Regions from separate parts of the Sinorhizobium sp. RAC02 genome, predicted to be linked through region 2. Evidence: riboswitches for the same ligand, from Rfam matches in the RefSeq annotation. Region 2 holds a riboswitch; the other holds the start of a gene.
What was found. Region 2 has a riboswitch for cobalamin ahead of BSY16_RS16305 (hypothetical protein). Riboswitches for the same ligand answer to the same signal wherever they lie in the genome.

Region 1 (11,819 bases), on a different replicon from region 2:
TCGAGGTGCAGGATGCCGCGGAAGAGCAATCGCTTCCCACCGCGGGCACGCTCGACGTGCGCTGGTTGCACCGCGGGACCTATCCCGCCGGCACGAAGAACATGCTCGCAGAAACGGCGAAGGCGGCCTTTGCCTCCGTCGATGGTGAGACCTTCGTCTGGGTGGCCTGCGAGAAAGACGACGTGCGGATAATCCGCGGCTTCCTGAAGAGGCGGCAACATGACAGGAAGCGGATGTATGTGGCCTGGTATTGGGAGCGCGAAGTGGTGGCGGCTTAGCCCGAGCGCCGGAGCGCGATGGCCAGAGATCGGTCGGAGACGCCTACTTTGAGCGAAATAGCTTTAGAGTTTGTTTACGATTAGGCGCCTACCCTCGATTGCAACGCGATCTGGGGCCAGCTCATGCTGAGAGTGATTTCGTGTATAGCCTACGAGCACGACTATGCCTTTGTCATCGCGGCGGCAATTGTCTGCATCGTGACGTCGATCATGACGGTGCGCTTGTTTGATAGAGCTGATCGCATCCCCACCGCCCGCCGGTTCTCCTGGATTGTCTTGTCCGGCATGGCCGGTGGTGCAGCCATCTGGACCACACATTTCGTCGCCATGCTGGGCTTTCAGCTTCCGGCTGAACACGCATTCGATGCATTCCTGACGGTCGGCTCGCTCCTCATTGCCATCAGCGTCACGGCCGGCGGTTTCTACATGACGGTGGAGCGGGCGTGGAACCTGCCTCCCGAGATCGGCGGCCTGGTTTTCGGCATAGGCATCGTCGCCATGCACTTTACCGGCATGGTGGGCCTGGAAAATGCCGGGCAACTCGAATGGGACCAGACCCTCGTCACCGCGGCCGTGCTGTTTGCGCTGGGTTTCGGCGCTCTGACGGCCCATCTGCTGGCACGATACCATTCGGGCCTCAGCCGGCTTCTGGCGATGCTCACGCTGGTGCTTGCGATCTGCACCATGCATTTCACAGCCATGGGGGCGGCAACATTGTTGCCGGACGCCACCGCCGCCGCCCCGACGCACACGATGTCCAACGAATTCCTGGCCGTGCTGGTGCTCGCAACGATGGCGGTCATCGCCGGGTGGATACTCTACATGATGGACACCCGTTCCCAGCGGGAGTTGATCGACAGCTTCCGGCACGCGGCACGCCACGATCCGCTGACGGGATTGCCAAACCGGGCCTATCTGTCGGAACATCTGCCCGCCATGCTGGCGCAGGCGCGGGATTGCAGCGCGCAGGCAGCGGTGGTCGTCATCGACCTCGACCGTTTCAAGGAGATCAACGACGTTCACGGGCACCATGCCGGTGACTGTCTGCTGCAGACGCTGGCAAAGCGGTTCGCATTGCAGATGACAGCAGGCGAGATCATAGCCCGCGTCGGCGGTGACGAGTTTGTCGCCATCAAGCATCCGGTTCATGAACAGGCCGATGTGGACGAATTCGCCCGGCGCCTCGGTGACTGCATTACCGAGCCGGTACAACGCGGCACCACGACGCTTACCGCAGGCGCGAGTATCGGCATCAGCCGTTTCCCGGGCGACGCAGACAATGCAGAGGAGTTGATCGGAAGGGCAGACCTCGCCATGTACCGCGCCAAGCGGGCGATTGGCGACGCGGTTTGTTATTATGAGCCGTCCATGGACGAGGGGCGCCGGGAGCGCAGCTCGCTTGCCATGGAACTGCGCCATGCGGTCGAGCGCGATGAGCTTGTACTCCACTACCAACCACAGCTGAACCTGCAATCAGGCGAGGTCATCGGATACGAGGCGCTGGTGCGCTGGAAGCACCGCACGCGCGGCCTCGTGCCGCCTTCCGACTTCATTCCGATCGCCGAGGAAACCGGTCTGATCCTTTCGATCGGCGATTGGGTGCTCAGGACGGCATGCGAGGAAGCCGCGCGTTGGGCCAAACCGTACAGGATCGCCGTCAACATCGCCTCTGCGCAACTCGCACAGGCCGACCTGCCGAAGTCCGTTCATGAGGTCCTTTTATCTACAGGCCTATCGGCATCGCGTCTGGAACTGGAGATCACCGAAGCAAGCCTCATAGAGGACAGGGAACGGACGCTGCGTGTCATTCGGCAGTTGAAGACGCTGGGCGTGACCATCGCCATGGATGATTTCGGCACGGGATACTCCTCGCTCTCCATGTTGCAGACCTTCCCCTTCGACAAGGTCAAGCTGGATCGCTCCTTCATCGAGGCGGTGACGACCAACGAGGTCTCAATGGCAATCGTCAAGGCGACGATCCTTCTCGCCACCAGCCTCAGAATGTCCGTCGTTGCTGAAGGCGTCGAGCGTCAGGAGCAGGCTGATTTCCTGCAGGCAGAAGGGTGCCGGGAAGCCCAGGGGTTCTTCTACGGTCGGCCGGAACCGCTATCGGAAATCGCCGACAAGGTGGGCCGGGTGACATCTATCGGCGTCGGACCGGTCGCGGCATGACAGGACGAGGCCGTCGTTTCAGGCCGCCATACACCCGTCGATAGAAAATTACGGACGAGGAAAAAATAAAATCGACGGCATATCGCTGATTCCGCGATGTTTTTTCAGTACTTTTTTTGAGAAATCTCGGGCGGCGGCGAGAATTTTGTTGCCCAAGCCGGCAAACATACTTATCTTCGTGGTATCGAACTTTGCTTGCGACCTTTGTCTTCCGCCTTCCGGCCCGGTCAGATCTCCTCTCATTGTCGATTTATCTGCGACCGATTTCGTCGCGTTTTCAACGATTGAAAGGATATCGTTATGAGTTCAGGCACCGTAAAGTGGTTTAACGGCACCAAGGGTTATGGCTTCATCGCACCGGATGACGGCGCAAGTGACATTTTCGTTCATATTTCCGCTGTCGAGCGCGCCGGTCTCCGCTCGCTCGCCGAGGGCCAGAAGGTCAACTACGAAGTGGTTCAGGACCGCAAGTCCGGCAAGCTTTCTGCCGACAACCTGACCGCAGAATAAGAGAATTGTTGCCCCTTTTCGCTGACCACGGATGTACTGGCAGCGAATGGAGAGCGACGGGAAGAGGTCGGGTCGATGCCCGGCCTTTTTATTTTTCGCATTCGGGAAGTCGGAACCTGAAAGGGGCACCTATGAGCCGGAATGTCTACGCAATCGGTGACGCGGTAAAGCTCAAGACGGATCAGCGCCGTCCTGCCGATGGCGGGAGAGCTTGCCGGATCGTCGCTGTGCTGCCTTCTGATCGTGGCGAAGTGCAATACCGCGTTCGTGTCGGCGATGAGCCCCATGAACGCCGTATTCTCGCAAGCGACATCGAGGCGCCGGACACGCCGGTGGTGACAAGGCCCAAAACGCCGACCGCCCATTCCGGAGGAAAAGAGCCCTGGTTCAAGGCCTCCAGCATCCGGACCAAAAAGTAAACAAGCAGCGGGTACTCCCGCCAAGGAAGGACATAATTTGCAAGTTCTCGTCAGGGACAACAACATCGAGCAGGCTATCCGCGTTCTGAAAAAGAAGATGCAGAGAGAAGGGCTTTTTCGGGAAATGAAGGCGCGTAGCGCCTACGAAAAGCCTTCCGAGCGGAGAGTACGAGAAAAAGCCGATGCCATCCGGCGTGCCCGCAAGCTCGCCCGCAAGAAAGCGCAGCGAGAAGGTTTGCTTCCGGCACCCAAGAAGAAACCCATTCGCGCGTGATCGCGTGGCGACCAGTTTCCGGCTCAGGTGAGGAGTGATCGATGACAGCGACTCGACAGCAATTTTTCAAGCCGACAAAGGCGACGGCTGCCACGAAGGCGGCTGAGACCAACTCTGTCGCGAAAGGCATCATCGAGCAGGAAGCCGCCGCCCGCGAAAAGAAGACCGAGAAACTGCGCGCGTTGCGACTGGCCCAGGATGCGGAGACGGTTCAACCGGTTCCTGCTCCCAAGCGAAAGCGCAAATAGCCAGCGATGGCTGTGAGGGGCGCAAACGCCCAAGCATCGAGACAGCTCGCCCGACATTCAAAGGCAAGCCCATTTCGACAAGACCATCTTTGACGTCTTCAAGGGTAAAGCGGCCAAGCCATCGAATTGGCCGCTTGCCTTATTTGGGATTCAGCAAACGCGGAATGCGGTCTGCTGAATCCCTCGATCGGCATAGATAGCGGACCGAAGCAACGGCCCTCCGTTTCCGGGCCGCTACGCCGTCGATACCAAACCCACCCTACTCGTACCTAGAAGTCCCAGTCGGCATCCTCGGTGGCGACCGCCTTGCCGATGACATAGGACGAGCCGGAGCCGGAGAAGAAGTCGTGGTTCTCGTCGGCATTCGGCGAGAGCGCAGAAAGAATTGCGGGGTTCACCTTGCAGGCCTCTGGCGGGAAAAGCGCCTCGTAGCCGAGGTTCATCAGCGCCTTGTTGGCGTTGTAGTGCAGGAACTTCTTCACGTCCTCGGTCAGGCCAACGCCGTCATAGAGCGCTTCGGTGTATTTCGCCTCATTGTCGTAGAGCTCGAGCAGCAGGTCGAAGGCGAAATCCTTGATCTCCTGGCGCCGTTCCTCCGACAGCCGTTCCAGCGAACGCTGGAACTTGTAGCCGATGTAGTAACCGTGCACGGCCTCGTCGCGGATGATGAGACGGATCATGTCGGCGGTATTGGTAAGCTTTGCGCGGCTCGACCAGTACATCGGCAGGTAGAAGCCGGAATAGAACAGGAAGCTTTCAAGGAAGACGCTGGCAACCTTCTTCTTCAACGGATCGGCGGAAGCGTACTGCTCCATGATCAGCGCCGACTTCCGCTGCAAAAACTCGTTTTCCTCCGACCAGCGATAGGCGTCGTCGACGTCCGGCGTCGAGCACAGCGTGGAGAAGATCGACGAATAGGAGCGCGCGTGCACGGCCTCCATGAAGGAGATGTTGGAGAGCACCGCCTCCTCGTGCTGGGTCGCGGAATCCTCCATCAACCGCACGGAGCCGACGCCGTTCTGGATTGTGTCAAGCAGGGTGAGGCCGGTGAAGACGCGGATGGTGAGCTGCTGTTCCTCCGGCTTCAAGGTAGCCCAGGACGGGATATCATTGGAGAGCGGCACCTTCTCCGGCAACCAAAAATTTCCGGTCAGGCGGTTCCAGACTTCCAGGTCCTTGTCGTCCTCCATGCGGTTCCAATTGATGGCGCGCACGGCGGCGGCCGCCTTCGGGGCTTTGGTCTTCACTTGGATGTTCATGGTCTTCCCCGATGTCACAATGCGCACGAGACGCAGCCCTGCACTTCCGTGCCGGACAGCGCCATTTGGCGAAGGCGGATGTAGTAGATGGTCTTGATGCCCTTCTTCCAGGCATGGATCTGCGCCCGGTTGATGTCGCGCGTCGTCGCGGTGTCGCGGAAGAACAAGGTCAGCGACAGGCCCTGGTCGACATGCTGCGTCGCCGCCGCATAGGTGTCGATGATCTTCTCCGGGCCGATCTCATAGGCGTCCTGGTAGTAGTCGAGATTGTCGTTCGTCATGAAGGCGGCCGGATAATAGACGCGGCCGATCTTGCCTTCCTTGCGAATCTCGATCTTCGAGACGATCGGGTGGATCGAGGACGTCGAGTGATTGATATAGGAGATCGAGCCCGTCGGCGGCACGGCCTGGAGGTTCTGGTTGTAGAGACCACCTGCCATGACTGCAGCCTTCAGAGACTGCCAGTCATCTTGCGTCGGGATATGGATACCCGCCTCGTCGAAAATCCCGTGCACCTTATCCGTCGCCGGCAGCCATTCCGCTTCCGTGTATTTGTCGAAATATTCGCCGGAAGCGTATTTCGAATTCTCGAAGCCTTTGAAGCTCACGCCCTTCTCGACCGCCAGCCGGTTGGAGGCGCGGATGGCGTGGTACGTCACCGTGTAGAAATAGATATTGGTGAAGTCGACGCCCTCTTCCGATCCATAGAAGATGCGCTCGCGGGCGAGGTAGCCGTGCAGGTTCATCTGGCCGAGGCCGATGGCGTGGCTGTCGTCATTGCCCTTCTCGACGGAGGGGACCGAGGAGATGTGGCTCATCTCGGAGACGGCCGTGAGTGCCCGGATCGACGTCTCGATCGTCTGGCCGAAATCGGGGCTATCCATAGCAGCCGCTATGTTGAGCGAGCCGAGATTGCAGGAAATGTCCTTGCCCATCGTCGCATAGGAGAGGTCGTCGTTGAACGTGCTCGGCTCGCTGACCTGCAGGATTTCCGAGCAGAGGTTACTCATGGAGATACGCCCGGCGATGGGGTTTGCCCGGTTCACCGTGTCCTCGAACATGATGTACGGATAGCCGCTTTCGAACTGGATCTCGGCGATGATCTGGAAGAAGTCGCGCGCCTTGATCTTCTTCTTCTTGATGCGGGCGTCCTCGACCATCTCGCGGTACTTTTCCGTCACCGAAATCTCGGAGAAGGCAACACCGTAGACGCGCTCCACGTCATGCGGCGAGAACAGGTACATGTCCTCGTTGTTCTTCGCGAGCTCGAAGGTGATGTCGGGGATGACGACGCCAAGCGACAGCGTCTTGATGCGGATCTTCTCGTCAGCATTCTCGCGCTTGGTATCGAGGAAGCGCATGATGTCGGGATGATGGGCGTTGAGATAGACCGCACCCGCGCCCTGCCGCGCACCGAGCTGGTTGGCGTAGGAGAAGGAATCTTCCAATAGCTTCATCACCGGAATGACGCCGGAGGACTGGTTCTCGATCTGCTTGATCGGCGCACCCATTTCGCGAAGGTTCGTCAGCGAAAGCGCCACGCCGCCGCCGCGCTTGGAGAGCTGCAAGGCCGAATTGATCGAGCGGCCGATGCTCTCCATGTTGTCTTCGATGCGCAGCAGAAAACACGAAACGAGTTCTCCTCGCTGCTTCTTGCCGGCATTGAGGAAGGTCGGCGTCGCCGGCTGGAAGCGGCCGGAAATGATCTCATCGACGAGGTCGCGGGCAAGCTGTTCGTTGCCGCGCGCCAGCGCCAGCGCCACCATGCAGACGCGGTCCTCATAGCGCTCCAGGTAGCGCTTCCCGTCGAAAGTCTTCAGCGTATAGGACGTGTAATATTTGAAGGCGCCGAGGAAGGTCGGGAAACGGAACTTCTTGTCATAGGCGTGGTCGAACAGGTCACGCACGAAATTGAAGGCATACTGGTCCAGAACCTCCTGCTCGTAGTAGCCCTCCGTCACCAGATAATCGAGTTTTTCCCTGAGGTTATGGAAGAACACGGTGTTCTGGTTGACGTGCTGGAGGAAATACTGCTTGGCGGCCAGCCGGTCCTTGTCGAGCTGGATTTTTCCACCCTCGTCGTAGAGGTTCAGCATGGCGTTCAGCGCGTGGTAGTCCAGCGCCGTAATCTCCGGGGCCTTGATCGGCTTGTCGAGCGTCATCGTGTCCAAAATCGTTCCAATCCATCTTTGACGTTGGCGACATCCTCATCCGTGCCCAGAAGCTCGAAGCGATAGAGGTACGGCACCCCGCATTTGGCGGAGATGACATCGCCGGCGATCCCGAAGGTCGCGCCGAAATTGCTGTTGCCCGCGGCAATCACGCCGCGAAGGTTTGCGCGGTTTTCCGCATCGTTGAGGAAGCGGATCACCTGCTTGGGAACGGCGCCTTTCCCGTCCTCACCGCAGTAGGTCGGCACGACGAGCACGAAGGCCGCCTTCGCCTTCAGCGTCTCGTCGGCGCGGAGAGGAATGCGGGAGGCTGGAAGGCCGAGCTTTTCCACGAACCGACGGGTGTTTTCCGACCGGGTGGAAAAATAGACGAGCCCGCCCATCGCCTGGCTCGCTTCAAGCCAGCGCGCTGATCATATCCGGACGAAAGCCGGCCCAATGCTGCTCGCCGGCGATGACGACAGGGACCTGCCGGTAGCCGAGCCCCTGCACGAGCGCGAAGGCATCGGCATCCTCGGAGACGTCGACGACGCTGTAATCGATGCCCTGGCGGTCGAGCGCGCGGGTGGTCGCGGTGCACTGGACGCAGGCAGGCTTGCTGTAGACGGTGATGGACATGGTCTTCCTCGTAATTGGACAATTGGGCGTGACAAATCGTTCAGCCATCCGCCGATGGCCGTTCGAAAAACTGGAGATAGGCAGATGGCCGCCTGAGACGGCCGGACACGAAACGCCGCTTACTCGCGTGGATGCACTGGAAACTGGATCGACATAACTTCACCCCGAAGTGATTATGCGGGACATACGGGGAGACGGGGCGCGACATCATTCCGCAACCCAACGCTCGCCTTCCGGACACCCCGCCCGTGGACATTCATGTACGAGGCAGGTCTCCTGGCTTGCGGGTCGCGGCATCCGTTCACCTTCCCAAGGCATTTGCGCCTCAGTGGCTTCATCGAACGAATGCTCGCCGCTTACAGTTGCGGGGGCAGCTCCGGTTTGACGCGGCCATCATGGCCGCCCCGGATTCCCGTCTTAGCCTTCGATTTTTTCGAATCGAAGGAACCTCGAACACAAGATATAGTAGACGAGGTAAAAAATGCGTCAACAGCTATGACGACTTATCAACCGTTTCGGTGCCCGCACTAGAACTGGCCGACGCCGCCATCGGGTCTTTCGATCAAGATTCGTCCACAATCGTGTTGCGAGTTCTTAGGTCTTTCGCAGACAACAACACCCCCGCTCCTATCAGAGGGAAAGAAGCCAGCCTCTCAGAATGTTGTCACGTGATCTGAAAATAATCGTGCCTACATGGTGGACTGTGCCGATACGGCCTTCCCTTGGCAGGAAAGCCGCAAACAGGTGAGCCGCTTCCGTCAGAGACTTGCGCCGACTTCCCGCAGTTTTTCAGAACCGGTGCCTTCGGCAGCGAGATCTCGTGATAGGCCGCGATAATTTCGGCGGTGTTCTGCAGGTCTACGTCGACGATCTTGATGCCGGCATCCTTGAAATTCTGCAGGAGGGGGGCTTCCTTTGCGACGGTAGCGTCGATCTGCTTGTCGAGCTCTTCACGGGTGAGGCGGGTGATGAGTTCACGATCCGCTTCAGGAACGCCCTTCTATACGCGACCGGACGCCAAGGCGACACAGGGCATGAAGATGGCGTTCATACGCAGCATTGTCTTGGCGACCTTGTCGTAGCGCTGATTCCAGGAGAGATCCAGATCGGCTTCAAGTCCATCCACCTGCCCGTTGGACATGGCGTCGAACACCTGCGGTGTCGGCATTGGTGTCGGCGCTGCGCCGAGCAGCTGGTAGAAATCACGGTACGCCAGCGTTGTGTTGATGCGCAGCTTCATACCCTTGATATCTTCGATGCCTGCGGTTTCCTTGCCCGTGAAGACGACGCGTAGGGTGGCGATGCCGTAACCAAGGCCGATCGTACCGCTCTGGGTAGGCAGTACGTCGAGCAGCTTGAGGGCCGCGGGATGGCGAACGAGCGTAGCGACTTTTTCCGTGCTTTTGACGAGCCACGGCGCATTGATGGCAGCGATCTGAGGAATACGCGAACCGAGTTCCGCGGTCATGATCCAGCCGAGATCCAGCGCGCGGGATTGCATCTGCTGCAGCATCGCGCCTTCGTTGCCCAGCTGATTCGACAGGAAGGCCTGAATCGAAAGGCGACCATTGGTTTCTTCCGAAAGGCGCTTGCCGACAGTTTCAGCTGCGACGTTCCACGGGTGGCCGGGCGGCGCTGTAATGCCGAGACGGTAGATCTTGGCGGTCTGCGCACGCAGGATCGACGGTGCGGAGACAGTCATTGCTGCTCCAGGCGAGACGCTTTTCATCAAAGCACGACGTGTAATGTCCATGGTGGGTTCCCTCTTTTATGAGTTAGCGAGTTAGGAGAAGTAGGTCGAGAGTGCCGGGAAGATCGAAAGCAGCACCAGGATGACGCAGCAGATCAGGAAGAACGGTAGCGTTACAATGAACATCTTTCCAGGTTTCGCGCCCGTCACGGCGGCAGCGATGAAGAAGTTCAGTCCGACCGGCGGGGACAAAAAGCCGAGGACCAAGTTGAGCACGGCGACGACGCCGAAATGCACCGGGCCGATGCCGTAGACTTCCGTCGCGATTGGAAGCAGGATTGGAATGGTCATGATCAAGCCAGGCGCGCCGTCAATCACCGTGCCGATGAGTCGACACGGCCTTTAGTGTAATGGGCACACGCTCGCGCATCGCAGGCTGGTGCCGCGCGGATAGTTGTAGACATAGCCCATGAGCGCGATCACCACGCAGAAGGCTATGGTTAGAATGACACCCGGAATGATGCCGGCGGCCAGCATGGTTCCAACGGGAACTTGCCAATGACGCTGTAGACAACGAACATGATGGACGGCGGAATGACCGGCCCAAGCATGCCGGCATAGGCAGTGAGGCCGGCAGCGAAGGTCTTATCTTAGCCCTTCTTCTCCATTTCCGGGACGATCATCTGCGACATCAGCGCAACCTGTGCTGCCGCGGAACCGAGAATGGAGGCCACGAACCTGTGGGCGAGCAGATTCACATAGACAAGACCGCCCTTGAGCGCGCCGACGAAAGCCATGGCCATGTCGATGATGCGCCGCGTGATGCCGCCGCCATTCATGATCTCGCCGATGAGAATGAACAGCGGGATGGCGATCAATCCATAACTGTCCAGCCCCATGAACATCTGGGTGGGAAAGGAGACGAACAGAACCGTGTTATCGCTCTGCGAGATATACGCCGCCGCCGTGAGACACAACAGGATGGAGATTGGCAGGCCAATCAACATGAGGGCAACGAATGCGCCGAAGGTAAACATCAAGCGGCTCCTTCGGCAGTCGTTAGCGGGGCCTGCTCGCGCTTGCGCGCGATCCCGAGGTCTTCAAGCAAGTTGGCAGCGTTGTGGACGGTGGGAGTGAGAGCGAAGATCGGCAGGATCAGGTTGACGATCCAGCTCGGCCATTCCAGCGTCTGGGTCCGCTCGGTATAGAGGAAGTTGAAGGTTTCCGAGGCAAAAGCCTGGGCATCAAAACCGTGGGAAGCGATGCCGAGCGGATCCAACCACAACCAGCACACCACCGCAAAACCGATCGCAAAGGTCAGCGATGTTCCGGTGGCGAGCGCGCGCAACCGCACGACCCATTTGGGCGACAACTGATCCGACAGGAGCGTGACGGCGAAATGGATCCGCAGCCGCGTCATGACCGATGCCCCGATGAAGCCGAACCAGATCAACGAGAAAATCGAAGCCTGATCGATCCAGTAGGTCGGCACCTTGGCGAAACGAGTGACGACGTTCACCGGGGATCAGCGCCAGCAGCACCGTTATGAAAATCCCGGCCAGAAATTTCTACCCACGCAGGAGCACCTGGGACACGCCTATGATTTTCTCCGTTCAGAACGGATAGTTTCGTCGCTCCGCTGTCAATGGCATCGTACACCTTCTCATCTTGCATACTTTATATATTCCTGAAGTATACAAGATGAGAAGGTGTCAACTATTTTCCGATACCCTTAGCAGGACGTGGCCGAATAGATCATCGCCCGCCCCCAACCCCTTGCCTCGCTTTCCAGGAAAACAATGACAGATGTGCGTGGATCAGGGCCACGCGCCACGCCACCAAATTCAACTCACGCCGCCTGGCGGCGCGCGCCACTGGAGCCGGCTGTGAACATGCATATAGGGCACAGAGTATGATCGAGTGTCCGCGTCGGCAAAATTTCAATCGTCTGGAATCGCGTGAAAGCCTGCCGGTAGGGCGAAGCCCGTGTCTGCCGGCGGATCGGGCGGCAGGGGTTCTTGCCTTCTCGGGATCATCGCATGGGCGGCGAGAACCGAGCGGATGGCGACCGGGCGATAGTGCCTGATGAGATCCGGCTTTTCTTCCCGCGTTTTCTTGTCGTCGTTGCCGGACACGGCGCCTCCAGGACTTCAGCTTGCCGGAAATCTTACCATGGATCC
Region 2 (11,819 bases):
CGGTGAAGAGGCGGATGTCGTCGCCCACCGTGCCGGCCGGCCAGAAGCCGATGACGGCTTTCGGCGTGAACCACTTTTCCGAAATGATCTTTTCCAGCATCGCCTGCGCATCGGCAAAGAGCTGGCGGGCCGCCGGTCCCTGCTTCTCGTCATCGAGGATTTTCGGAAAGACGCCTTTCAGCTCCCAGGTCTGGAAGAAGGGTGTCCAGTCGATGTAACGGGCGAGATCGGCGAGGTCCCAATCCTGCCAGACGCGGGTGCCGAGGAAGGAGGGTGTCTTCGGCTGGTAGGCGGACCAGTCGGCCTTGAAGGCGTTGTCACGCGCCTTGGCAATCGGCAGGCGCTGCTTTTCCGCCTCGCTGCGGGCATGGGCATCGGCGACCTTGCGGTATTCGGCCTTCAGCGTCTCGACGTAACCGGGCTTCATCTCGGCCGACAACAGACTGCCGACCACGCCGACGGCGCGGCTGGCATCGGTGACATAGACGGTCTGGCCGCGGTCGTAGCGCGGATGGATTTTGACGGCGGTGTGCACGCGGCTCGTCGTCGCGCCGCCGATGAGGAGGGGAATGTCGAAACCCTCGCGCTCCATTTCATTGGCGACATGCACCATCTCGTCAAGCGAGGGCGTGATCAGGCCGGACAGGCCGATGATATCGACCTTTTCGGCCTTCGCCGTCTCGAGGATCTTCGCCGCCGGCACCATGACGCCGAGATCGATGATCTCGTAATTGTTGCAGGCGAGCACGACGCCGACGATGTTCTTGCCGATATCGTGCACATCGCCCTTGACGGTCGCCATCAGGATTTTTCCCGCACTCTGGCGCTCACCGCTGCCGCCATTGGCAAGCTTTTCGGCCTCCATGTAGGGCAGCAGCACGGCGACGGCCTGCTTCATCACGCGGGCGGATTTCACGACTTGCGGCAGGAACATCTTGCCGGCGCCGAACAGGTCGCCGACGACGTTCATTCCGGCCATCAAGGGGCCTTCTATGACGTGCAGCGGGCGTTCCGCATTCTGCCGGGCCTCTTCCGTGTCGGCCTCGACGAATTCGGTGATGCCGTTGACGAGGGCGTGTTCGAGGCGTTTTTCAACCGCCCAGTCGCGCCAGGCGAGGTCGCGCTCCTTGGCTTCCTTGCCGGCCGTGCCCTTGAAGCGTTCGGCGATCTCCAGCATGCGCTCGGTCGCGGTGCCGCCGCCCTTCGGTGCGCGATTCAGCACCACGTCCTCGCAGGCCTCACGCAGGTCGGCCTCGATCGTGTCGTAGACGGCGAGCTGGCCGGCATTGACGATGCCCATGTCCATGCCCGCCTGGATGGCGTGATAGAGGAAGACCGCGTGCATCGCCTCGCGCACCGGCTCGTTGCCGCGGAACGAGAAGGAGAGATTGGAGACGCCGCCCGAGATATGGGCATGCGGCAGGGTGGCGGTGATTTCGGCGGTCGCTTCGATGAAGTCGACACCGTAATTGTCGTGCTCCTCGATGCCGGTGGCGACGGCAAAGATGTTCGGGTCGAAGACGATGTCTTCCGGCGCAAGGCCGGCGACTTCGGTCAAGAGCTTGTAGGCGCGGGTGCAGATATCCACCTTGCGCGCCCTGGTGTCGGCCTGCCCGGTCTCGTCGAACGCCATGACGACGACGGCGGCGCCATAGGCGCGCACGAGCTTCGCGTGGTGCAGGAAGGCTTCCTCGCCTTCCTTCAGCGAGATCGAGTTGACCAGCGGTTTGCCCTGCACGCATTTCAGGCCGGCCTCGATCACCTCCCATTTCGAACTGTCGATCATCAGGGGGACGCGGGCGATATCCGGCTCGGCGGCGATGAGATTGACGTATTCCGTCATGGCCCTGGCTGAATCGATCAGGCCCTCGTCCATGTTGATGTCGATGATCTGCGCGCCGTTCGCCACCTGGTCGCGGGCGACGTCGAGCGCGGCCGCATAGTCGCCGGCGGTGATCAGCTTGCGGAATTTCGCCGAGCCCGTGACGTTGGTGCGCTCGCCCACGTTCACGAAGGGAATGGCGTCGGTCAGCGTGAAGGGTTCGAGGCCGGAAAGCCGCATATGGCGCGGGATGTCGGGGATTTCGCGTGGGCTATGGCGGGCGGCGGCGGCGGCGACGGCGCGGATATGGTCCGGCGTCGAGCCGCAGCAGCCGCCGACGATGTTGACCAGCCCATCGCGCATGAAGCCTTCGATCTGGGCGGCCATCTCGCCGGGCGTTTCATCATACTGGCCGAAGGCGTTCGGCAGGCCGGCATTGGGATAGGCGCAGACGAAGGTTTGCGCGACGGAGGAGATTTCGGCGAGATGGGCGCGCATGGCATTGGCGCCGAGCGCGCAGTTGAGGCCGATCGAGAAGGGGTCGGCGTGGCGCACCGAGTTCCAGAAGGCTTCCGGCGTCTGGCCGGACAGCGTGCGGCCGGAAAGATCGGTGATTGTGCCTGATATCATGACGGGCAGGTCGATGCCCTTTTCCTCGAAGACTTCGCGGGTGGCGAAGATCGCGGCCTTGGCGTTCAGCGTGTCGAAGATCGTCTCGATCAGGATGATGTCGGCGCCACCATCGATGAGGCCACGCAGCTGGTCGGCATAGGCGAGGCGCAGGTCATCGAAGGAGACGGCGCGGTAGCCGGGATTGTTGACGTCGGGCGAGATGGAGGCGGTGCGGTTGGTCGGGCCGAGCGCGCCGGCGACGAAGCGGCGGCGGCCGTCCTTTTCCTGTGCGCGCAGGCCGGCGCGCCGCGCAAGGCGCGCACCGTCGCGGTTCAGTTCATAGACCATGTCCTCCATGCCGTAATCGGCCTGGGCGATGGTGGTGGAGGAGAAGGTGTTGGTTTCGAGAATATCGGCGCCGGCCAGCGCATAGCGGTAATGAATGTCCTCGATCGCGCCCGGCTGGGTCAGCGTCAACAGGTCGTTGTTGCCCTGCTGGTGGCAGGCGCAATCGCCGAAGCGGTCGCCGCGGAAATCGTCCTCGACGAGCTTGAGCGTCTGGATTTCCGTGCCCATGGCGCCGTCGAGCACCAGGATGCGCTCGCGCGCGGCTTTTTGCAGGGCTGCGAGGATCTCGCGGCCGTCGCGTCGCGGCAGTTCGGGGCCGAACAGGGTGTCCAGGTGCGATTTGGCCATGGCAAAGCCCTCCGGTGCAATCATACTGCATCGGAAGTCACATAAAGATATCTTTATGTCAATATGCGTTTATGCGAACGACGCGTCAGTGAAGCGGACGGTCTGCACCGGCAAGCGAGGCGAACAGCGATCGCAGGCGGGCAATATCCGGATCGGCATCCTCATAACGGGAGAGTTTCTGCACCTCCTTCAGTGCCTCGACGGCAAGGTCGGCGCCGCGCGGTTGCCAGAGCAGCCAGGAGATGAAGACGGATTCCGGCTTTCCGGTGCCGGAGAGGCCGTTGTGATCAAGTGCAAGCATTTCTTCCCCAATCGGTAAATTGGGGGATGACCGGACGCACGCATGCTGGATTTCGCCGAAAGGCGACAAGCAAGCGCACCACTGGGACACCCCGCCCATGGACGTTTCAAGTATCAGGGCAGGTCTCCTGGCTCACGGGTCGTCGCCTCTGTCTCGCCTTCCCGGTCCAAAGACCAGTGGCTTTATCGACAGTCGCTCGCCGTTCACAGTTGCGGGGGCAGCGCCGGTCTTGGCACTCCATCTGGAGCATCGCACCGGCTTCCCTCTTAGCCTCCAAGCCGCATGCGACTCGGAAGACCCTGACTTCGGCAAACTGGCGTCAGCGCGCCGGCAAGTCAATGGTTTTGACTATCATGCACAGGGCGGGAACTTTTTCCGTCACCAGGCATTTGGCTTTCCGCCTGCACCATGCGCAGGTTCGCCCTTGGGGAGGGATGGGCGATTCACCAAATCCGCAGATGAGGGTCCATGCTGCGCCATCCAGTCCTGTTGACATGTTGCAAGTCTCTGTCCTTACGGCTAAAAAATGCCGTTTTCATGCACCACGCGGCCAGGATGCCAACAAGCGTGTCGCCTGAGCCATGTCCAACCGTCAAGTACCCCCGGGGTGCGGTTCGGTGCCATGGCTGATCGCGGCACAAATATGAACCCTGCCCGCAAAAAACTGTCCAGCGCAAAGGCCGCCGCCGGATGGTTCCACATGGCCGGATCCAGAATCAGAAACATGCCCCTTCATAATACGCCGCAAGCCTCCTCGCGCGATGCCGACGTCAAGCAGATCGATTATAACGATTCGATCCGCGCCACCTATCTGACGCTGGAGGAGCTCGCCGATTGCGGTGAAGCGCTGGCGCGCGACAAACGCGCGGCCCTGCCCGGCTTCCGACCCTTCGAATTCCGTGCCCGGCACAAGGAAAACGAGAAGGAGATCTTCCGCGTCTACCAGACGACGGCGAAGGATGTCGAAGCGGGCGTGCAGATAACCCCCGCAGCCGAATGGCTGCTCGACAACTATTACGTCGTCGAAGAGGCGATCCAGGAAGTCCGTCGCGATTTCCCCCGCCGCTTCTTCCGCCAGTTGCCGACCCTGGAGGTCGAGGGACAGGTGATGCCGCGCACGCTCGCCGTCGCCTGGCTCTACGTCGCCCATACGCATAGCAGCGTCTCGCATGATGGCCTGACGGCTTTCGTTCAGGGCTTCCAGAAGGTCGATGCGCTGAAGATCGGCGAACTCTGGGCGCTGCCTTCCTTCATTCGTTTCGTGCTTCTTGAAAACCTCCGCCGCATTTCGAGCCGCGTCGAGCGCTCGCGCAAGATGCGGCTGAAGGCGAACGAGGTGGCGGACGAACTGATCCGGCTCAACGATCCGGAAAAATGCATTGCCCATCTCCAGTCGATGGAGACCTTCATCGACGACAACACCTTCGTCATCCAGCTGCTCTACCGGCTTCGTGACGGCCTGCAGGCCTCGGGCGCGGTGATCCAGTGGCTGGAGCGCAAGATCGAGAGCCGCGGCAGCGACCTCGAGGAGCTGATCGTCGCGGAGAACAACCGGCTGTCCTCCGGCAACGTCACGATGAGTTCGCTCATCAAGAGCCTGCGCTCCGTCGACGATACGGAATGGCCCGTCTGGTTCGAGAGCGTCAGCCGCCTCGACGAAGCGCTGCGCCAGCGCTCCGACTACAGCGACCTCGATTTCGGCTCGCGCAACAAGTACCGCAACACGATCGAGCGCTTCGCCCGCCGCTCCGGCAAGACCGAGCTGGAAGTGACCGAAATCGCGCTCACCATGACCGAGGAAGACGCGGCGGCGCATGTCGAGGACCTGGATTACAAGGCCAATGTGGCGGCCTTCCTCGTCGGCAAGAAGCGCAAGCAGCTCGAAAAGCGCATCGGCTATCGTCCGTCGATGGTCCAGCGCGCTGTGCGCCTGACCCGCAAGCTGGATTGGTTCGCGATTGCCGCGCCCAACATCATCCTGACGCTGCTGGCGATGATCGCTGTCTATTTCTTCCTCGATCCGCTCGATATTCCGAACGGCGCATGGCTGATCATGCTCGTGCTTTTCGCGCTGCCGGCCTCCGAGGGCGCGACCGGCCTTTTCAACACGCTGGTCACCTTCTTCGTCACGCCGTCCCGCCTTGTCGGTTATGAATTCAAGGACGGCATTCCGGACGATGCACGCACGCTGCTTGCCGTGCCCTGTCTGATTTCCAAGCGCGATCATGTCGACGAACTGGTGCGCAATCTCGAAGTGCACTACCTCGCCAATCCGCGTGGCGAGATCTATTTCGCGCTCATCAGCGACTGGGCCGACAGCCAGTCGGAAGAGACGCCGGCCGATCTCGACGTGCTCGAATACGCCAAGCGCGAGGTTGCGGCGCTGTCCGCCCGCTACGCCTATGACGGGCGCACGCGTTTCTACTTCCTGCACCGCCGCCGGCTCTACAATCCGTCGGAAGGCGCCTGGATGGGTTGGGAGCGCAAGCGCGGCAAGCTGCACGAGCTGAACCTGCTTCTGCGCGGCGACGGCGACACGACCTTCCTGCCGGGCGCCAACATCGTGCCGGCGGATGTCAAATATGTCATGACGCTCGATTCCGACACGCGCCTGATGCGCGATGCCGTGACCAAGCTTGTCGGCAAGATGCATCACCCGATCAACCGTCCCGTCATCGACGAGGCGACGGGCGAAATCACTGCCGGCTACAGCATTCTCCAGCCGCGCGTCACGCCTTCGCTGACGACCGGCAAGGAAGCCTCGACCTTCCAGCGCATCTATTCCGCCGACCGCGGCATCGACCCTTACGTCTTCACCGTGTCCGACATCTACCAGGACCTCGTCGGCGAAGGTACGTTCACCGGCAAGGGCCTCTATCACGTCGATGCCTTCGAGGCGGCCGTGAAGGGCCGGATCGGCGAGAATGCCGTGCTGAGCCACGACCTTCTCGAAGGCTCGCTGTCGCGCTGCGCGCTGGTGACGGATGTCGAGCTCGTCGAGGATTTCCCGACGCGCTACGGTGTCGAGACCTCGCGCCAGCATCGCTGGGCGCGCGGCGACTGGCAGCTGCTGCCCTACCTCTTCAGCCCGTCGAGTGGAATTTCCATGATCGGCCGCTGGAAGATGTACGACAACCTGCGCCGCAGCCTCATTCCGATCGGCTGGCTCGTCGCCTCCGTCATGGGCTGGTACTACATGGAGCCGCGCCAGGCGTTGATCTGGCAGCTCGTGCTGATCTTCCTGCTCTTCGTCGCGCCGACGCTGTCGCTGATCTCCGGCATCATGCCGCGCCGCAACGACATTGTCGCGCGTGCCCATGTGCATCGGGTCATCTCGGACATCCGCGCGGCGAACGCGCAGGTGGCACTCCGCATCGTCTTCATCGCCCACTCGGCCGGCTTGATGGCGGATGCGATCATCCGCTCGCTCTACCGCACCTTCGTCAGCCGCAAGCTGATGCTCGAATGGCGCACGGCCGCGCAGGCCGACAGTGCTGCGCGCGGCGGCATCCTCGCCCATTACAAAACCATGTGGCAGGCGCCGGCGCTCGCCGTGGTTTCCGTGGCGCTCGCCATGGTCTCCGATACGGGCCTGCCCTTCATCGGCATTCCCTTCGCCCTCGTCTGGCTGCTCTCGCCGATGATCGCCTGGAATGTCAGCCAGACGGCGGAGACCGAGGACCAGCTCGTCGTGTCCGACTATGTCGCCACTGAGCTGCGCAAGATCGCGCGGCGCACCTGGCGCTATTTCGAGACCTTCGTGACGGCCGAGCAGCACTTCCTGCCGCCGGACAATTTCCAGGAAACGCCGCAGCCGGTGCTTGCCGAGCGCACGTCGCCCACCAATATCGGCGTCTACCTGCTCTCGGTCATCTCCGCGCGCGATTTCGGCTGGATCGGTTTTGAAGAGACGGTTCGCCGCCTGGAGCAGACGGTTTCGACCATCGACGGCATGCCGAAATATCGTGGCCACCTCTACAACTGGTACCGTACGAACACGTTGGAAACGCTTGGCCCCCGCTACGTCTCGGCGGTCGACAGCGGCAACCTCGCCGGCCACCTCATCGCCGTCTCCTCCATGTGCCGCGAATGGGCCGAAGCGCCGTCGGCGTTTCTGCAAGGAAGCCTCGACGGCATCGGCGACGTGGCATCGATCCTGTCGGAGACGCTGACGGAACTCCCCGACGACCGCAAGACCGTCCGGCCGCTGCGCCGTCTCATCGAGGAGCGCATCGCCGGCTTCCACAACGCGCTTGCCGCCGTCAAGCGCGAGCACGAATTCGCCTCCATCCGCGTCATCAACCTTTCGGTGCTGGCGCGCGACGTCAACAAGCTGATCGTCAACCTCGACCATGAGATCAAGTCGCCGCAGAGCGGCGAGGTCGTGCACTGGGCAAGCGCGCTGGTCGCGGCCTGCGAGGCACATATCGCCGACAGCGTCTTCGACCTTGGCAGCATCGAGACGTTGCGGGCGCGGCTGGTCGTGCTGCGCGACCGTGCGCGCGACATCGCCTTCTCGATGGATTTCGGCTTCCTGTTCCGCCAGGAGCGTCGCCTGCTGTCCATCGGCTACCGCGTCGAGACCAACGAACTCGACGAGGCCTGCTATGACCTGCTCGCCTCGGAAGCGCGCCTCACCAGCCTGTTTGCCATCGCCAAGGGGGATCTTCCCACCGAGCACTGGTACAAGCTCGGCCGCCCGGTCGTGCCGGTCGGCTCGCGCGGTGCGCTGGTCTCCTGGTCCGGCTCGATGTTCGAATATCTCATGCCGCCGCTCGTCATGCAGGAGCGTCAGGGCGGTATCCTCAACCAGACGAACAATCTGGTGGTGAAGGAGCAGATGAACCACGGCCGCCGTCTCGGTACGCCCTGGGGCATTTCGGAAGCGGCCTTCAACGCCCGCGACCACGAGCTGACCTATCAGTACACCAATTTCGGTGTGCCGACGCTCGGCCTCAAGCGCGGCCTCGGCCAGAATGCGGTGATCGCGCCCTATGCCTCGCTGCTTGCGTCGCAATATGCGCCGGCGGCCTCGCTCGAAAATCTCGAGCGTCTGCGCAAGCTCGGTGCTCTCGGCGTTTACGGCTTCCACGATGCCGTCGACTTCACGCCGACGCGTGTGCCGGAGGGCAAGACCTGCGCGGTCGTGCGCAACTACATGGCGCACCATCACGGCATGTCGATCGCCGCCGTTGCCAACGTCGTCTTCAATGGCGCGCTGCGCGAACGTTTCCACTCTGACCCGGTCATCGAGGCTGCCGAACTTCTCCTGCAGGAAAAGGCGCCGCGCGACATTCCGGTGATCAACGCCAAGCGCGAACCGGAAACCGTCGGCAGCACGCAGGCCGACCTGTTGCGCCCGGAAATCCGCATCATCAAGGATCCGTTCTCCAGGGAGCGCGAGACCGTCTTCCTGTCGAACGGTCACTACTCGGTCATGCTGACGGCGAACGGTGCCGGCTATTCGCGCTGGAACGGCCAGTCGGTCACCCGCTGGAAGCCTGACCCGACGGAAGACCGCTGGGGTTCTTTCCTCTTCCTGCGCGATACGGCAACGAATGAGTGGTGGTCCGCCACCGCCGAGCCGAAGCGTGCCGAGGGCGAGGAAACGAAAACCCAGTTCGGCGACGACAAGGCGGAGTTCATCAAGACCGTCGGTACGCTGACGAGCGAGGTCGAGGTCATCGTTGCCACCGAGCACGATGCCGAAGGCCGTCGCCTGACGCTGCTCAACACCGGGCCGGAAGACCGCTTCATCGAAGTGACCTCCTACATGGAACCGGTGATTTCGACGGATGACGCCGACAGCGCCCATCCGCTGTTCTCCAAAATGTTCATCCGCACCGAGATCGGCAAGCGCGGCGACGTCGTGCGCGCCGAGCGGCAGAAGCGCAATCCGAACGAACCGGACATGACGATCGCCCACTTGATCGTCGATAATGCCGGCCCCTCGCGCCGCACCGAAATCGAGACGGACCGCCGCCGCTTCATCGGCCGGGGCCGGTCGCTGACGACGGCTGCCGCCTTCGATCCGGGTGCACAGCTTTCCGGCACGGACGGCTTCACGCTCGATCCGATCATGGCGCTGCGCCGCGTCGTGCGCGTACCGGCCGGCAAGAAGGTCAAGGTCATCTTCTGGACCATTGCTGCCCCCAGCCGTGCCGAAGTGGATGCGGCCATCGACCGCTATCGCCATCCGGACGTGTTCAACCATGAAATGATCCATGCCTGGACGCGCTCGCAGGTGCATATGCGCCATGTTGGTGTGACCTCGCAGGAGGCGGCGAGCTTCCAGATGCTCGGCCGTTATCTCACCTATCCGGACATGCACCTTCGCGCCGATACCGGCACGATCCAGAGCGGGCTTGCCGCCCAGTCGGCGCTGTGGCCGCTGGCGATTTCCGGCGACTTCCCGATCTTCGTGCTGCGCATCAACGACGAGATCGACATCGACGTCGCCCGCCAGGCACTGCGTGCACAGGACTACCTGCGCCATCGCGGTGTCACGGCCGACCTCGTGATCCTCAACGAACGCGCCGCCTCCTACGCGCAGGACATGCAGCACACGCTCGACCATATGTGCGAAAACCTGCGCATCCGCAGCCAGTCCGACGGCGCGCGCCAGCACGTCTTCACGGTGCGCCGCGACTTGATGGACGGCACAACCTGGCAGGCGCTTCTCGCCACGGCGCGGGCCGTCTTCCACGCGCGCAATGGCACGCTTTCCGACCAGATCGCCCGCACGGTCGCCCTGTTCTCCACGCCGCGTGGCGAGGAAGAGACAAAGGCCGAAACGCCAGCACCCAAGCTGCCGGTGCCCGCCGGCGAGCCGGTCGACATAAACGGTGACGGTCTTTCCTTCTGGAACGGTTTCGGCGGCTTCAACGCCGAGCGCCGGGAATATGCCGTGCGACTGCGCGGCGGCGAAGCGACACCGCAGCCGTGGATCAACGTCATCGCCAACCAGCATTTCGGCTTCCACGTCTCGGCGGAGGGCGCCGGCTACACCTGGAGCCGCAATTCGCGCGACTTCCAGCTGACGCTCTGGACGAACGATCCGGTCATCAACCGTCCGGGCGAGGCCTTCTATGTGAGAGACCGCGAGCGCGGCACGGTGATGACACCCTTCGCCACGCTGTCGCGCAAGTCCTCGGTGAAGTTTGAGACCTGGCATGGCCTCGGCTATTCCGCCTTCCGCAGCTGGGAAGACGATATCGAGCTCGATCTCGTGCAGACGGTCGATCCGGAGGATCCGGTCAAATATTCGCGCCTCGTCGTGAAAAACACCGGTGAAACGGAACGCAGCCTGACGGTCTATGGCTATGTCGAATGGGTGCTCGGCAACAACCCCGCCAGGACCGCGCCCTTCGTGCTGACCAGCCATGACGAGGAAAGCGGCGCGCTCTTTGCAACGAACCCGTACAGCTTCGACTTTGCCGGCCGGACCAGCTTCTTCGCCGTCGATGCGCCGCTCTCGGGCTTCACCGCGAAACGGCGCGAGTTCATCGGCCGCGGCGGCGATATCGTGCTGCCGGCGGCTGTCGTCGCGGGGCAGGCACTGTCCGGTTCCGCTGAAGGCATCGGCGACCCCTGCGCGGCGCTTGCCGTCGATATCACGCTGAAACCCGGCGAGACGCGTGAACTGCATTTCGTGCTCGGCGACACGGCCGATGCGGACAGCGCCCGTGCGCTGGCCGACAAGAGCCGCACGGCGGATTTCGACAAGGTCATGACCGCCGTTCGTGGCTACTGGAGCGACTTTACCGGCACGCTGCAGGTCAAGACGCCCGATGCGGCGCTCGACCGCATGGTCAACGACTGGCTGCCCTATCAGGCGCTGGGTTGCCGCATCCAGGCCCGCTCGGCCTTCTACCAGGCGAGCGGCGCCTACGGCTTCCGCGACCAGTTGCAGGACACGCTTGCCTTCATCTTGCACCGGCCGGAGCTTGCCCGCGGGCAGATCCTCAACGCCGCCTCGCGGCAGTTCGTCGAAGGCGACGTGCAGCATTGGTGGTTGCCGGACAACGGCGCCGGTGTGCGCACCATGATCTCCGACGACGTGGTGTGGCTTGCCCATGCGACTGAATATTATTGCCGGGTCACCGGCGACCGGGCGATCCTCGACGAAACGCTGACCTTCATCGAGGGGCAGGCGCTTACCGAGGGCCAGCACGATGCGTTCTTCACGCCGGATAGGTCGTCCGAAGAGGCGCCGCTCTATGAACATTGCGCTCGTGCACTCGACCTGGCGCTGCGCCGCACGGGAGAGAACGGCCTGCCGCTCATCCTCGGTGGTGACTGGAACGACGGCATGAACCGCGTCGGCGAAGCCGGCCGCGGCACGAGCGTCTGGCTTGGCTGGTTCCTTGCCGGCACGCTTGGCGGCTT

Region 1: another riboswitch for cobalamin. It lies ahead of nrdH (glutaredoxin-like protein NrdH); the one in region 2 lies ahead of BSY16_RS16305 (hypothetical protein).

The regions. Positions count from the first base shown of each region.
Region 1 is NZ_CP016452.1:991,233-1,003,051, reverse strand. It holds gene BSY16_RS25785 (DUF2218 domain-containing protein) at 1-278, shown strand, start outside; gene BSY16_RS25780 (putative bifunctional diguanylate cyclase/phosphodiesterase) at 402-2,450, shown strand; gene BSY16_RS25775 (cold-shock protein) at 2,751-2,960, shown strand; gene BSY16_RS25770 (hypothetical protein) at 3,092-3,379, shown strand; gene rpsU (30S ribosomal protein S21) at 3,417-3,653, shown strand; gene BSY16_RS25760 (hypothetical protein) at 3,695-3,901, shown strand; gene nrdF (class 1b ribonucleoside-diphosphate reductase subunit beta) at 4,171-5,160, opposite strand; gene nrdE (class 1b ribonucleoside-diphosphate reductase subunit alpha) at 5,175-7,322, opposite strand; gene nrdI (class Ib ribonucleoside-diphosphate reductase assembly flavoprotein NrdI) at 7,319-7,714, opposite strand; gene nrdH (glutaredoxin-like protein NrdH) at 7,728-7,949, opposite strand; cobalamin riboswitch at 8,199-8,416, opposite strand; partial or broken gene BSY16_RS25735 (TRAP transporter substrate-binding protein) at 8,708-9,702, opposite strand; partial or broken gene BSY16_RS25730 (TRAP transporter large permease) at 9,733-10,676, opposite strand; gene BSY16_RS25725 (TRAP transporter small permease) at 10,676-11,158, opposite strand; gene BSY16_RS25720 (hypothetical protein) at 11,580-11,774, opposite strand; gene BSY16_RS25715 (SDR family oxidoreductase) at 11,790-11,819, opposite strand, start outside.
Region 2 is NZ_CP016450.1:3,383,952-3,395,770, forward strand. It holds gene metH (methionine synthase) at 1-3,130, opposite strand, end outside; gene BSY16_RS16305 (hypothetical protein) at 3,216-3,431, opposite strand; cobalamin riboswitch at 3,532-3,748, opposite strand; gene BSY16_RS16310 (glycoside hydrolase family 94 protein) at 4,156-11,819, shown strand, end outside.